2 regions of the Staphylococcus ureilyticus genome follow, and region 1 is predicted to be linked to the other one. Evidence: riboswitches for the same ligand, from Rfam matches in the RefSeq annotation. Region 1 holds a riboswitch; the other holds the start of a gene.
The links. Region 1 has a riboswitch for thiamine pyrophosphate ahead of MUA21_RS03905 (ECF transporter S component). Riboswitches for the same ligand answer to the same signal wherever they lie in the genome.
Positions count from the first base shown of each region.

Region 2: it holds a riboswitch for thiamine pyrophosphate, as region 1 does, so the genes downstream of both, tenA (thiaminase II) here and MUA21_RS03905 (ECF transporter S component) in region 1, are expected to answer to the same signal.

Region 1 is NZ_CP094825.1:791,966-800,381, reverse strand. It holds gene MUA21_RS03920 (class I SAM-dependent rRNA methyltransferase) at 1-1,159, opposite strand, end outside; gene auxA (lipoteichoic acid stability factor AuxA) at 1,370-2,671, opposite strand; gene graF (glycopeptide resistance-associated protein GraF) at 2,909-3,043, shown strand; TPP riboswitch at 3,613-3,714, shown strand; gene MUA21_RS03905 (ECF transporter S component) at 3,790-4,365, shown strand; gene MUA21_RS03900 (ABC transporter ATP-binding protein) at 4,378-5,799, shown strand; gene MUA21_RS03895 (energy-coupling factor transporter transmembrane component T family protein) at 5,792-6,598, shown strand; gene purD (phosphoribosylamine--glycine ligase) at 6,805-8,049, opposite strand; gene purH (bifunctional phosphoribosylaminoimidazolecarboxamide formyltransferase/IMP cyclohydrolase) at 8,072-8,416, opposite strand, start outside.
Region 2 is NZ_CP094825.1:1,760,974-1,769,389, reverse strand. It holds gene MUA21_RS08790 (DUF1146 family protein) at 236-469, shown strand; gene murA (UDP-N-acetylglucosamine 1-carboxyvinyltransferase) at 571-1,836, shown strand; gene fabZ (3-hydroxyacyl-ACP dehydratase FabZ) at 1,900-2,337, shown strand; gene MUA21_RS08775 (YwpF-like family protein) at 2,386-2,826, opposite strand; gene MUA21_RS08770 (single-stranded DNA-binding protein) at 3,016-3,435, shown strand; gene MUA21_RS08765 (transglycosylase family protein) at 3,883-4,557, shown strand; TPP riboswitch at 4,862-4,959, shown strand; gene tenA (thiaminase II) at 5,039-5,728, shown strand; gene thiD (bifunctional hydroxymethylpyrimidine kinase/phosphomethylpyrimidine kinase) at 5,721-6,542, shown strand; gene thiM (hydroxyethylthiazole kinase) at 6,535-7,314, shown strand; gene thiE (thiamine phosphate synthase) at 7,317-7,955, shown strand; gene yidC (membrane protein insertase YidC) at 8,042-8,416, shown strand, end outside.

The DNA of each region.
Region 1 (8,416 bases):
TTACAAAAATAGCCTTCAAATATTTTGATGGTTTATAGTGTGGATGTGTTTTAAAATCTTTTGGTAATCCCATTACCTCTGATAGTTCAAAATCAACTTCTGCATTATTCAATGTATCTTCAATCATTTTTTTAAATGCTTTTAATGAAAATGTACTATTATTTGTACACAATAATAAAGTTCCATTTGGCGAAAGCACTTCCAAAGCACCTAGTATTAATTTATCGTAATCTTTCAATACTGAAAATGTTTTTTTCTTATTTCTTGCAAAACTAGGTGGATCAATAACGATTGTGTCATAAAGTAAATCATGACGGCGCGCGTAATTAAAATAATCAAAGGTATCCATTACAAATATATATTGTGTCTTTGGATCAATCGCATTTAAGCCAAAATTTTCTTCTGTTAATGTGCGTGATCTGTTAGCTAAATCAACGCTAGTAGTGACTTTGGCCTTTTCTGCTGAGACAACTGAAAAAGCACCAGTATAACTAAACACATTTAACAAATACCTATCCTCAGCAAAATGATCTCTTAATTTCTTTCGTACTTCTTTTTGATCCAAGAAAATACCTGTCATAGGACCATCATTTAAATCCACATTATAAAATGTGAAATTTTCTTCGATTATAATAGGAAATTCTGGTGCTTCCCCATCAACAAACCCTCCAGCTATTTGGGCATCTTTAAATCTCATTTTTTCAAACACAGATTTGTATTCTAAGGTATTTTTTAATGCATTTAAAATTTGATAACGGTATTTATAAATACCTTTAGAATACCATTGTATTAAAAAGTGTCCGTTATAATTATCAATAGTTAGACCACCTACACCATCACCTTCACCATTAAATATTCTAAAAGCATTAGTACCTTCAATATTATAAAAATACGCTCTTTCTTGTATTGCGATTTCAAAAAGTCTCTCAAAAAATTGAGTATTAATCACTTCATTTTCATCATAGCTCAATACCCATCCAAGTCCTTTATGTTGCCTTCCGACGTACGCAGTTGCAATATAGGTTTGTTCATCATTTACTAACGAGAATAAATCGCCCTCTTTTAAATGATCATGCGCATACACGTCATCATCATCGATTAATGGATATCCATTTAGATATTTCGTTTCTTTACCTTTATTTAATACGGCAGTTTTCATAATTAAATGTCAGCCTTTCTTCTAATTTTATAATTTATGCTTTCTTATTCTATCATCTCAAGAAATATCGTAACATCATTTATCTATAATTGAATGATTTCTCAATTCAAACATTATATTATTGTTTTTAATCTTTTGTGTTATTTCAATCATGAATCAAAAAGGACTGGCATTTAGCAATAGCCAGTCCTTTAAAAGTTTATTTACTTGTTAATCTTTTGAAGGTTCACGCAATTTAATAATAAATGATACAATTACTGCGATTAGCATCACAAACAATATTGGCGTAATGAAAATTGACAATAATAGGCCATGAACCATAATATTCATAAATTCCGTTAACAATTTGAAAAATAATATACTAACCATAAACAACTGCAGATAATAGAATTTATCTCTCAAGAAGTTCGTTAATGTCGTTAATATATAAGCAATAATAATCAGCATTAGTAATAATAAGGTAATCCATTCAATCACATATTGTGTTTGAGAAATTTCCCAATTACCTGAAACAAATAAAGCATTTCTATTATTAAATTCTATAATTGTAAAGAATAATAATACAACACCACAAAATATTTCTACATAAGCTGACTTAACCCATTTTGGAATTTTCATCCAATTTGGAATATCATCCTCTTGTATATCAATAATATTCTTCCATTTTTCGATAAATTTGTCTTTTTTATCTCTTAATTTTTGAATATCAACACTTCTACGTGTTTTCCGAGTAAACTCAGTTGTCTTATCTTGTAAACTTTTCAAATGCTCTTTCGTTTGGTTTGTAACTGTACCTTTGCTTGTTCTAGATAATTCAGGTTCTTCTTCACCTAATTCTTGTTTTGTTAAAGGAAGTGCCCTTCTTAAAAACAAGAAATTCCAAATTGACATTTGACCTAGTAACCACATTAATAAAAAGAATGTATTTACACTCAAAATATCAATAGGAATGATTTCGTCGCTATCTATTCTTCCATATAATACGATTTGCGTAATTAAATAACTTATCCCATAACTGAAAATAATTAATAAATAATGATATTTTCTGTGATCTGGATTTAATTCATCTTTATATACAATATACCCAATATGAACTACAAATGGGATAATAAAAATGATAGCAAAGAAGCTATAAACTTGTGTCATTAAAATAAGTGTTATAATGAAGAACAGTATACCTATCACTAAGAAGAAGATTGAAACATCATAATCATATCTTGTTGTTCTTAATAGCGTGAATCCGAGTAAGATGACTACAATACCAAATAAAATAATTAATACTGCACTTATAACAGGGAAATTCCCTATATAATTACTCATGACTCTTATGATTTCTGCAAAAAATGCATTTATAAAATCCCAAACATTATGAATATGTAATTCAATTTTACCTTTATCCTTTAAGTCATGGACCATAGATAAATTTATTAAAATGATGAGACCTGTGAAGAGCGAAACGATGCCTATTATATAACTATATAATATCTCAGCGTGTTTCTTTAAAAAAGACATACCATTCACCTCAAAGTTATTATATATTAACATTTAGTTCTTGTCTTTAATAAATCAATAAATAAGTCTATAGTATGATAGAAAATAGTTGTACAGTCAAGTTTCCACCAAACATAATCGATTAAACAAATATTTCAAATTTAACGTAATATACAGTTAGATCTTTGTGGTTTAGTTTTCAAATAAAGTGGTATATTGAAAACATAAGTCATTTGAATATTGAAGGAGTGTTTAACTATGAGTAAAGAAGAATTAAATAAAAAAGCAGCTGAAAAAGCAAAAGAAGCTGAAGATAAATTGAAAGATAAAAAAGAATCTGCTGAAGATAGTACTGAAGAAACGAAAAAAAATATTCAAGATACTTTAGATTAAACTAAATGTGCTTGATTTCTATATGAACATTATAATTTAAATTAAAAGTGAACAATAGCATTTAATTTTTGTTCATACTATCAAGGTTAATATTAAAAAAACTGAAACATCAATCTTATAATTAGTCTAAAGGACTAAAACCACTTTTACATGGTTTTAGTCCTTTATTTAATATCATGTCATTTGATTTTCATACTTCTTACTCAAAATATGGTTCGAGACTATAATCTAACACACTTATAAACAAATGAGTGAAGCACACCACAACATCTTAACAACGATATATTTGGACAAAAATTAAAAACACTTTCTTATAAATCACACTACATAACGTATTTATTGTGATATGTAACTGAACTTAATCATTCCTTTTTTCATTAAAAACGATGAATTAAACAAACTTAAATTAACAAAACCACACTGCCACATCACCCAATGCACTATACAAAATGTCTTTATTTAACCTTATGTTATGTGCTGTGATTTAAGTCATAAATATCAAATTCAACGTTAATATACCTTGACATAACTAATTAAAAGTCATACATTATAGTTAAAATTAAATTTAATATTCGCACTAGGGGTGTTTAGTGACTGAGATGAGGTATACCCTCAAACCCTTTGAACCTGATCTAGATTAAACTAGCGTAGGAAAGTGTATCGTGATATGTTTTTTGATATCCGTATGCCTATATTTAACGCGCAACTTCTAGATGGTTGTGCGTTTTTTTATTGGAGGAGAATTTATGTCAAAAGGTTTAAAACTATCAGAAATTTTAGTAACCGTACTTATAGCTGTTGTGTTTGCTATCGTCTATAATATTTGGACTTTAGTATATAAGGCAGTGCAAGTTTCTGGTCTTCATATTGAAGAACTAACATATGGTGCATGGTTTATGGCTGCGATTGTTGCATATTTGATTATACCAAAAGCTGGTATTGCGATTTTAGCTGAATTTGCTGCTGGTGCAGGTGAAACAATTGTCATGGGAAGATTTGATATTCCAACAATGGTCTATGCATTACTTCAAGGATTAGCATGTGAGATTATTTTCGCTATTTTTAGATATAAATCACGTTCAGCAATGGTAGCTATGTTAGCAGGATTTTTAGCATCTGTTGCGACACTTCCCCTTGATTTTGCTTATGGTTATTTAGGAGAAATTGCAGGATGGAACTTAACACTTTATATCGTATTTAGATTGATTAGCGGTATTGTTGTGGCTGGATTGTTGTCCTATTATATTGTGAAAATATTAGATCAAACTGGCGTAACCAAATTATTCAGACCTGCAACACAAAAAGATTATGACAATTTATAAGGAGCATAAAAGTTGATAGTCACTGAAAATCTACGTCTTAAATATCCAAATGGACAAAAGAAAATATTCGACAATTTATCACTTGAAATTAAAGATAAAGAGAAGGTCCTTATACTTGGTCCCTCTGGTTCAGGTAAAAGCACGTTATTGAATGTTTTAAGTGATATCGTACCAAATCTCATTGAATTGCCAATGAAATACGATAAATTAGAGATTGATCAAGATTGTGGTGTTATTTTTCAAGAACCTGATAGCCAATTCTGTATGCCAAAGGTATATGAGGAACTCGCCTTTGTCCTTGAAAATTTACAAACGCCCCGACATAAAATGGATGCATTGATTGAATCAGCACTCGAGTCTGTTGATTTAAACGTCAAAAAAGACCAATATATCAATAATTTAAGTGGCGGTATGAAACAAAAATTAGCAATTGCAGAAACATTATTACAACAAGCTAATACTTTATTTCTAGATGAACCAACCGCGATGTTAGATGTAACATCAACAGAAGAATTATGGAATAAGATTAAAGCGTTATGGCAAGATCAAACTGTGATTATAGTTGAACATAAAGTAGAACATATATGGCAGCATATCGATCGCGTAATATTATTAAACTATGATGGTGTTATTATTGGTGATGCCTCACCAGCTGACATATTAAACAACTATGAACACCTTTTATCCGAATATGGCGTTTGGCATCCAAAAGCCTGGGATAAAGCACCTTTACCTATCGATTTACAGCAATCTAATATTCAATATGCCAATGAGCATCTATTTCTTTTTGAACAAGGCACTATAAAAAGAAGTAAAAAGACACTTATCGATATACCAAAACTTAATATCACTGGTGGCGAATGGATTACAATCACCGGTCCAAACGGCTCAGGCAAGACTTCTTTATTAGAATCGATGATGCAGCTTATTAAATATGAAGGCACAATGTCTTTTGATGGCAAAAAGCTTACTAAAATCAAAGAAGCTGCTAAAAATATGTATCTTGTATATCAAAATCCTGAAATTCAATTTATTGCGAATTCAGTTTACAAAGAAATTTTCATACAAAACAAAGCTAATTATCCTTCTATATCAGAAGCTGAAGAAAAAACAATTCAAATGCTTAAAATGTTAAATTTAGAAGATGTTCAATCACAACACCCTTATGAACTGTCAATCGGGCAGAAACGTAGACTGAGTGTAGCTATAGCTTTAAGCTCTACATCAGAATATATTTTATTAGATGAGCCAACATTCGGCTTAGATAGTCATAATACATTTAATTTAATTAAATTATTCCAACATCGCGTTAGAGATGGCCAAACAATTATTATGGTTACACATGATCCTGAAATTATCGCACGCTATCCAACACGTAAATTGTGTGTAAGTCAAAAACATATTCTAGAGATAGCAGGTGAGCATCATGTTTGAAATGTGGAAAAAACACTACTCTTTCATGGATGATGTGAATATCATTACAAAGTTAGCATTAGCTGTTTTTTTGTTTTTCTTTGTTATATTTGTACATCAATTCGATTTTATGATTTATATTTGTCTATTGATGTTCTTGTTTTTATTAATGTTTAATGGTATAAAATTTAAAATAACATTTGCTTTTATTTTCTTTACTATAACTTTCAGCCTAATTTCAGCTTTATTCATGATTTTTTATGGTGAAGGTACTCATATATTGTTTAAATTAGGATTTATTCAAATTAGTACTGAAAGTTTAGTTAGAGGGCTGCATTTAGCATTACGTACAACAACTGTTTCATTTTTCGGTATTTTAATTGCTTTCACTTCTGAAATTGTAATGGTCTTTTACAGCCTAATGCAACATTTAAAAGTTAAGCCTAAAGTTGCTTATGCTTTTATGGCTGCTATAAGAATGGTGCCATTAATGATTAGCACTTTAGTTCAACTTAGAAAGTCTTTAAAAATGAGATATCAAATTATCTCTCAACAAAATTACAATTTATTTAGTAGAATCAAACATCTTATGATTCCACTTTTAAGCCAAAACATTAGAAAAGCACATCAACTTGCTGTTGCAATGGAGAAAAAAGGTTTTAAAGATGGTACGCGCACCTACTATTATCATACACCTTTCTCGTATAAAGACTTTCTATTAATCATCGTTTTTATCATCATTTTGGTTGTTGCTTATTTCTTAGCACTTCACTTACCGATTACAGGTATAAACGATGTTCGTATAAAAAATATATATTAACGATTACCTTATTTTATCCAAAATTCATTACTATCCAATTAAGAAAAGATAAGACAAAAACTAAACCACTTTGTCTTATCTTTTTCTATGTCAATTTACATAGATTGATTTGTGAACACATAGCTTTTAACGATATACAGCTTCAAAATTTAAAAAGTCGTAATTTCTATACACATCTAAATAGAAATTACGACTTTTTTTAATATTTATAAATGTTTTATTGCTTTATTACTAATATCTTTTCGATAAAATAGTCCATCACTTTGAATTTTTTCTGCAGCTTTATAGGCATTTGCTTTAGCACTAGCAATATCATGACCTTCTCCTAATGCTAAGATGACACGACCACCATTGGTGACAAATTTATCCCTATCTCTTTTCAAACCACTGACAAAATAATTACCATTTAAATCAAAACCTGAAACAGTCTTACCTTTTTCGTAATTACCAGGGTACCCTTTAGAAGCAAGCATTACACCAACGACAGACGAATCTTTCCATTTAAATGCTATCTTCTTTTTAGCCTCTAAATCTAAGATATGTTGCATCAAATCACTTTCCAATCTCGTTAGTAATACTTGTGCTTCAGGGTCGCCAAATCTAGCATTAAATTCTATTACTTTCGGACCATCTGCTGTTAAAATCACACCAATATAAAGGACGCCAAAAAATTCATAACCTTCTTTATACATTGCTTGAGCTATAGGTTGTGCAATGACTTCATTCGTGAGGTTAAGTACTTCCTTATCTATATGAGGTACAGGACAATACGCCCCCATACCACCTGTGTTAGGCCCTTTATCGTCATCATATGCACGTTTATGATCTTGCGCAATACAATCAAATGGCACGGCATAATCACCATTTACAAATGTCATCAATGAGAATTCTTCACCTTCTAAAAATTGCTCAAAGACAACTGTACCAAGCTCTTGTGGATACAATGAATGAACCGCTGCTTCAGCTTCACCATAATTCTCAGCTATAATTACACCTTTACCAGCTGCCAAACCATCTTTCTTTAATACGATAGGATATTGGCATGTTTCAATATAACTTAGTGCATCAGATTTGTTTGATATTTCTTTATATTCTGCAGTAGGAATATGATATTTCTGCATTAACTGCTTTGCGAATAATTTTGATCCTTCAATCTGAGCCGCTGCTTGATTTGGCCCAAACACTTTAATTTGTTTTGCGTTTAATTTATCTGCTAAACCTTCAGTAAGTGGTTGTTCGGGGCCAATAATCACCCACGAAATATCATGCTCAACAGCAAATTCAACAATCTGAGTGTGGTCCGTTTCCGCTATTTCACAATGTACATCTGCAATGTCTGACATTGCGTCATTCCCTGGAATTGCAAAAATTTCATTTACGAGTAAAGATTGTTTTAACTTGTGTGCTAAAATATGTTCTCTTCCGCCTGTGCCAATGACTAGTACTTTCATAAATAATTTTGCCTCCAATATTTTAATGTTTAAAGTGTCTAATGCCAGTCGTTACCATTGCAATGCCATATTTATTAGCCATATCTATTGAATCTTGATCTTTAATTGAACCACCTGGTTGAATGATCGCTTTAATACCATGTTGCGCAGCTAGTTCTACCGTATCATCCATCGGGAAGAAACCATCTGATACCATTACGACATTATCATTAATTTCAATCGCACGTTCTATTGCAATTTGTGCTGATCCTACCCGATTCATTTGACCGGCACCAATACCGACTGTTTGTTTATCGTTGCATAGGATAATCGCATTACTTTTAACAGAGGCAACCACTTTCCAACCAAGCAACATTGCATCCCATTG
Region 2 (8,416 bases), 970 kb from region 1:
GTGTAGTATGAATAAAAAAGTAAAAGTTTTACTTTCACATATACTTTTAATCGTTTAGAAGTAAAGTAAGTAAAAATATTTAATTTTAATAGTTATGCATACATGATATATATAATGGGAAAATAATATTAAATTGACGCTTATTATTTAAAAGTCAGTAATCTAATTATTAAGTATCTTTTGTTTAGTGTTTCGTGTAAAATATATAAATAGTGTTTATCAAGGAGAATGGCTTATGGAATATTTAGGACAATTTTCAATTGTACATCTCATACTACATGTCCTTTGTATTTGTATTGCTTATTGGGCATTGAATGCAGTGAGATTAGAGCAATTTTTTAAAAAAGGTTTTCCAGTACAAGTTCAAATTTGTATGATATTTTTAGCAATATTAATTGGAACTTCGGTCAGTAATTTTATTGTAGATTTATTACAATTTTCTACACAAATAAAATATTTGGTACAATAATTCAAATAATTGTATATTACGTATGATTATCGATATAATTTAATAGTAAGTTTGAATAAAAATTTTAGGCAATATATAAGTAGTTAAGTGGAGGATTTAAGATGGATAAGATAGAAATTAATGGTGGTAAAAAATTAACTGGTGAAGTGAAAGTTTCGGGTGCAAAAAACGCAGTATTACCAGTATTAACAGCATCACTATTAGCATCAAAAGGCGTGAGCAAATTAAAAAATGTACCAGCACTTAGTGATGTAGAAACAATTAATAATGTAATATCTACATTAAATGCTGAGGTCTCTTATAATAAAGAACAAGAAGAAGTTACAGTAGATGCAACAAAACAATTAAATGAAGAAGCACCATATGAATATGTAAGTAAAATGAGAGCAAGTATACTTGTAATGGGACCTTTACTAGCACGATTAGGTCATGCCAAAGTTGCTTTACCGGGTGGTTGTGCAATTGGCTCAAGACCGATAGAACAGCATATTAAAGGTTTTGAAGAACTAGGTGCTGAAATCCATATGGATGGTGGTTTTATATACGCAAACACTACTAATGGATTGAAAGGTACAACGATTCACTTAGATTTTCCTAGCGTAGGTGCGACTCAAAATATTATCATGGCTGCTTCATTAGCTGAAGGTAAAACTATTTTAGAAAACGTCGCACGTGAACCAGAAATTGTTGATTTAGCAAATTATATTAATGAAATGGGCGGAAATGTGTTAGGTGCTGGTACTGACACCATTACGATTGAAGGTGTTGAAGCCTTGTATGGCGTCGAGCATTCAATTATACCTGATAGAATTGAAGCAGGTACATTATTAATTGCAGGTGCAATTACAAGAGGAAATGTTTTAGTTAACGGTGCAATCAAAGAACATATGACGAGTCTAGTTTATAAATTAGAAGAAATGGGAGTTAATCTAGAATACCTTGATGATGCTATTCGTGTAAGTGCTGAAAACGAATTGAAACCGGTAGATATCAAAACACTTCCACATCCTGGTTTTCCTACAGACATGCAATCACAAATGATGGCGTTATTATTAACTGCAAATGGACATAAAGTAGTAACGGAAACTGTGTTTGAAAATCGATTCATGCATGTCGGTGAATTTAAAAGAATGAATGCTAAAATCACTGTTGAAGGAAGAAGTGCAAAAATTGAAGGTAAAAGTCAACTTCAAGGCGCTCAAGTAAAAGCAACGGATTTACGTGCAGCAGCAGCACTTATTTTAGCGGGACTAGTAGCTGAAGGAACAACATATGTTACTGAACTAAAGCATTTAGACAGAGGGTATGTTGATTTGCATGGTAAATTAAAGGCATTAGGTGCTGACATCAAAAGAATACAAGATTAATGTTATAATATATTATATTAATAAATTGGAAACAGAGAGAAGTAAAGTTGGAGGAAGCAAATTATGGAAACAATTTTTGACTACAACCAAATAAAAGAGATTATTCCACATAGGCAACCATTTTTATTGATTGATCGTGTTGTAGAATACGATGAAGGTCAACGATGTGTAGCAATTAAACAAGTTTCAGGTAATGAACCATTCTTTCAAGGTCATTTTCCAGAATATGCAGTAATGCCTGGCGTATTAATTACTGAAGCTTTAGCACAAACAGGTGCAGTCGCTATGTTAAATAGCGAAGCAAACAAGGGAAAACTTGCACTATTTGCTGGTATCGATAAATGTCGTTTTAAAAAACAAGTAACACCTGGAGATACTTTGCGCTTAGAAGTTGAAATCACGAAGCTCAGAGGCCCTATTGGTAAAGGTAGTGCTAAGGCAACAGTAGATGGACAGTTAGCATGTAGTTGTGAGTTAACATTTGCTTTACAAGACAAATAATAAAAAATAGTGTTACAGACTGTTTAAAACGGGCTGTAACACTATTTTTTATTTATCTACTTTTTCATCCTTCAGTCTTGGTTTAGATTGCATCATTCTATTAAAGGATTTCTTCAAGTCTTCACCAGATAAACCTTCATCTATTAATTGTTCTAATAAACTTTCAGCATAAACTTGTCTTAATGTGTAAATGTGACATTCACAAACAACAGAAATTGTATTTTCTAATTGAATGATATGTTTAATGGTTGCATCAAATAAAGCTGGATCGTTAGCAGGTCTAGTGATAACGACACGTATGTCTAATAATGTTTCGTTATCCATATATGTTTTCATAGTTTCATAATGATAATCTGAAATGACGATTTCAAGCAACCAGCCAGTGCCACTGTTTTCCTTATTGATGATGACACCATCTTCTAATTCGTACTCAGTTAAACCACCATTTTCTGATACGATTTGAAATCGAACAGCTTTAAATGTTTTCATCGTCTCACATCCATTTAATTAATTTAAACTCTACATAAAATGTATTTATATTATCATTATAACGTAATTTTCTATGATAAAGGTGAAAAAAGTAGAATTTTGTAGTCATTTACTTTTTGAAATTATAAAAACTGTATTTTGACGGAATCATGTGAATTTTTTATGATTTACTTATAGAGGAGGTGACATATGATTAACAGTATTGTCATTGTAGGGAGACTAACAAAGGACCCTAAAATTTATGAGAAGGAAGGTAATAAACTAGCTACATTTTGCGTAGCCGTCCCAAGAAATTATAAAGATAAAAATCAAAAAGTTATTTGTGATTATTTATTTTGTAAGGCATTCGGAAAAATTGCTAATAATGTCGAAAAATATATCAATCAAGGTTCATTGGTTGGTATAACTGGACAAATGCAATCGAGAAAATTTGAAAAAGAAGGACAGATGCATTTTGTATCAGAAATTTTTATTGAAACTATTAAATTTATGTCCCCACGTTCTAAAAATGAAGATGAAACACTTTTTGATCCACTTCCAATAGATCAAAACCCAGATCTTATAAGTCAATTTGATTTTGAAGAAAACGAAATTTATGAAATTGTATAATATTTCAAGCACTCCCAACTCCCCGTTAATTTAACCCATCAAATCTAATATATTTAATCCTACTATTTAATTATACTTCTATCAGGCTATTCTTATTGTCTATTAAATTAACAATAGACAATAGGAATAGCTAAAATACATACTTTATAGGAAAATGTACTTTTATAAGAAGGTAGAAATTTATCTCGAAATAATACAGAATAATCTGATAAATTACAATTTTATTACACTCACTATATTTGTTAAATAGTCACATAAACTTTCATAGCAGTTTTCAACATAGTTGATGATGCTTATATTCTATTTTATAAATGTAATCACCATGTAAAGAAAGGGTGTACTTTTTTATTTGGCTGTAACCTACTACTGTTTTTAAGATGTTATAGTTGTACTTGCAAATTAATCATAACGAAAAAATTATTTACCTTATAGGAGGAATTTTTAAAAATGAAAAAAACAGTATTAGCTTCAACATTAGCAGTAGGTTTAGGCGTAACAGGATTTGCAGCAGGAAACTCAGCAGACGCAGCTGAACAAGGTGTTGACAAAGCAGAATTAGCAAACTTAGCACAATCTAATCCAGAACAATTAAATGCATCACCTGTACAAGAGGGTGCATATAACTATAACTTTAATTATAATGGTACAAATTATAATTTTGAATCAGATGGCCAAACATGGTCATGGAGTTTTGGTGGAGGTTCTAGTGAAGATGTATCATCAGAACAAACAACTTCTGTTGAACAACCTCAACAAGCACAAACTGAACAACCAGCTCAACAAGCTGCTCCACAAACTGAACAAACACAACAACCACAACAAGAAGCAACTACAAAAGCTTCAACTCAATCATCAAGCTCAAATGAAGCTTCAACTAGCTCATCAGGTGTGAATGCACACTTACAACAAATTGCACAACGTGAATCAGGTGGCGATATTCATGCTACAAACCCATCATCAGGTGCTTCAGGTAAGTTCCAATTCTTACAAAGTACATGGGATTCAGTAGCTCCAGCTGAATATCAAGGTCAACCAGCTGCTAACGCACCAGAAGCAGTTCAAGATGCAGCAGCTCAAAAATTATATGATGAAGTTGGCCCTTCACAATGGGTTACAGCATAATATAACAAAATACAATAAAGTTTATTTTTGGAAAAGCTGAGACAATTTAATTGTCTCAGCTTTTTATTGTTATATTAAGTTAGTGCTAATTATGCATGAACGATAGCCAAAGTCCTGCATATTTTTTCTTATAAATAATATGCATCTAGAGTATATAAAGCTAATCATATGTACATTTAACTTAGTTTATAACTGTTGGGAGTACAATCATATTAAAGGTTTTTGTATTACTAGAATGTTTATATAAACCATTTTATTGCAATAGTTGATGTACTTTGATATGTTTTATATAAATACATAATAAAGAAACTACTAGGGGAGCCTTATGGCTGAGATGAGAAATTCAGACCCTTATAACCTGATTTGGTTAAGACCAACGTAGGAAAGTAGCATTCATTAATATTTGGGAAATTGCTCTAATATATATTAATAAACTACATTCCTACGTGGGATGTAGTTTTTTTAATTAGGAGGGCTAAATTTGTTATTTTCACAGGAATTAAAAAAAGCTTCACAACCAATTATTGAGGATATCTATAATGATCCATTTATCCAAGAAATGTTGCATGGTACGATTTCTGAAGAGGCTTTGAAATTTTATTTGAGAGCAGATGCTTCTTATTTAAAAGAATTTGCAAATATATATGCATTGTTAATACCAAAAATGAGTAGATTGGAAGAGGTTCAATTTTTAGTAGAACAAATACAATTTATAGTTGATGGTGAAGTAGAAGCACACGAAATCTTAGCAACATATGTACAACAAAACTATAGTGAAATCGTTCAAGAAAAAGTTTGGCCACCAAGTGGAGATCATTATATCAAACATATGTATTTCAATGCCTATTCAAAAGAAAATGCTGCATATACAATTGCAGCAATGGCACCTTGTCCATATGTGTATCAAGTGATTGCTAAAGAAGCGTTGAAAGACAGTGAATTAAATAAAGACTCAATTTTATCAAAATGGTTTGAATTTTATAGTACGGAAATGGATGAATTGGTAAATATTTTTGATGAATTAATGGACCGATTAACGCAAAATCTTGCAGTTGAAGAAAAAGAAGCAATAAAATCTTGTTTCTTACAAAGTACGATACATGAACGAAATTTCTTTAATATGGCATATATACAAGAAAATTGGTTATACGGAGGTCAAAATAATGAATAAACCTAAGATTGCGTTAACGATTGCTGGAACTGATCCTACCGGTGGTGCAGGTGTCATGGCAGATTTAAAATCATTCCATGCATGTGGTGTATATGGTATGGCTGCAATAACAAGCATTGTGGCTCAAAATACTAAAGGCGTACAACATATTCATAATCTAGATTCACATTGGTTAGAAGAGCAAATGGAAAGTGTATTTTCAGATGAACTACCACATGCTTTGAAAACTGGGATGATTGCATCTAAAGAAATGATGGAGATTATTCAAATGTATTTAAAAAAATACAACAATATTCCATATGTTATCGATCCAGTTATGTTAGCAAAAAGTGGTGATTCTTTGATGGATGATGATGCTAAAGAAAACTTACAAAATATTTTATTGTCTTACGCTACAATAGCGACGCCTAACTTACCAGAAGCTGAAGAAATTACAGGTATTACAATTCATGACCAACAGTCGATTTATCAAGCTGGCAATATATTTATCAATGAAATTGGTAGCAAGGGTGTTGTTATAAAAGGGGGACATTCAAGTGATAAAAATACAGCTATAGACTATTTATTTACACAAGATGATGTGTTTACCTTTGAAGAACCTAGATATGATACAAAACATACACATGGTACAGGATGTACTTTTTCAGCTGTTATTACTGCAGAGTTAGCAAAAGGTAAATCGATGTTCGATGCAGTTCAAAAAGCGAAGAAATTTATTTCACTTAGTATTAAACATACACCAGAAATTGGTTTAGGTAGAGGTCCAGTAAACCATTTTGCATATATGAAGGAAGTTGGTTTAGATGATGAATAATTTAGAAAAATTAAGGGCGGATCAACCGCTTGTCATTTGTTATACAAATGATGTAGTTAAAAATTTTACTGCAAATGGTTTGTTAAGTCTTGGTGCTAGTCCAGCAATGAGTGAGGCGCCTGAAGAAGCACATGATATGCTGACAGCTGCAAACGCTTTGTTAATAAATATTGGTACGTTAACAAAAGAAAGAGAACAAGATATTTTAAAAATCGCCAAAACAGCGAATCATCTTGGCAAACCGATTATATTTGATCCTGTTGCTGTAGGTGCTTCACAATACCGCAAAGATTTTTGCAAAAAGTTTCTCAATGAAATAAAAGTTACTGTTATTAAAGGAAATGCTTCTGAAATTTTAACGTTAATTAATAGCGATACTAAAATGAAGGGAACTGACAGCGATAGTAGTTTAGATTCAGTATCAATTGCAAAAGAAGCACGCAAACACTTTAATACGTCTATTGTCATAACTGGCAAAGAGGATGTTATTGCTCAGAATGAACACATATTTAAACTATCTAACGGATCTCCATTGTTGGCAAGAATAACTGGTGCTGGTTGCTTATTAGGAGCAATAGTAGCAAGTTTTGTTGACTCAGAAACCCCATCTATAAATGCGTTAATAGAAGCGGTCTCTCTATATAATATCGCTGCAGAAAAAGCTGAACAAAATTCAGCAGGACCTGGTAGTTTTAAAGTAGAATTGTTAAATGCATTGTATAATATGACCTTTGAAACTGATATACAATATCAAAATAAGCAAGAGGTGTAATTATGTTTAACAAAGCGTATTTAAAGCTATATTTTATTTGTGGTACACAAGATATACCAAAACAAACATCAATTATAGATGTTGTGACTGAAGCTTTAGAATCAGGAATTACAATGTTCCAATTTCGAGAAAAAGGGGATGGTTCATTAACTGGAAATGCCAAAATTGAACTTGCACAAAAATTATTATCTTTATGTAAAAGTTATCATGTTCCTTTTATTGTTAATGATGATGTAGACTTAGCAAAAGCAATAGATGCTGATGGAATACATGTAGGACAAAATGATGCCAATATTGATGCATTCGCCAGTACATTTAGTAATAAAATAATAGGTCTTAGTGTAAGTGATTTAGAAGAATATCAAGTATCGGACTTAACCAATATTGATTATATCGGTGTTGGACCGATGTATCATACGGGCTCAAAATCAGATGCTAAAGCTCCAGTGGGCCCAGGAATGATTCGAACATTAAGAACTAAAGTTCAAGATTTTCCAATCGTTGCAATTGGAGGTATTAATACAAAAAATGCTCAAATCATTATGAATCATGGTGCAGATGGATTATCAATTATTTCTGCAATCTCGAAAAGTTCAAATATCCAAGAAACTGTACAACAATTTTTACAAACTGTTGAATAATGCGGAAAATTTCTTTTTTTGTTTTCTACTTTCCTTTGAGTATGATAAAATAAATTTTATGTGAATATATCATTAGAGGTGGAAAAATGAAAAAGAAAGCGCTACTACCTTTATTATTAGGTGTAATGGTCCTTTTAGCAGGCTGTGACTACTCTAAACCTGAAAATAGAGATGGATTTTTCTTTAATACGTTTGTAGAACCAATGGACAAGTTAATTCATTGGTTGGGAACAAGTTTCAACAATGATTATGGTTTAGCAATAGTAGTACTTGTATTGGCAATACGTGTTGTATTATTGCCTTTCATGTTATCAAACTATAAAAATAGTCATATGATGCGAGAAAAAATGAAGGTTGCAAAACCGGATATTGATGCAGTTCAAGAAAAAGTTAAGCGTTCTAGAACGCAAGAAGAAAAAATGGCTGCAAACCAAGAAATGATGGAAGTATATAAAAAATAC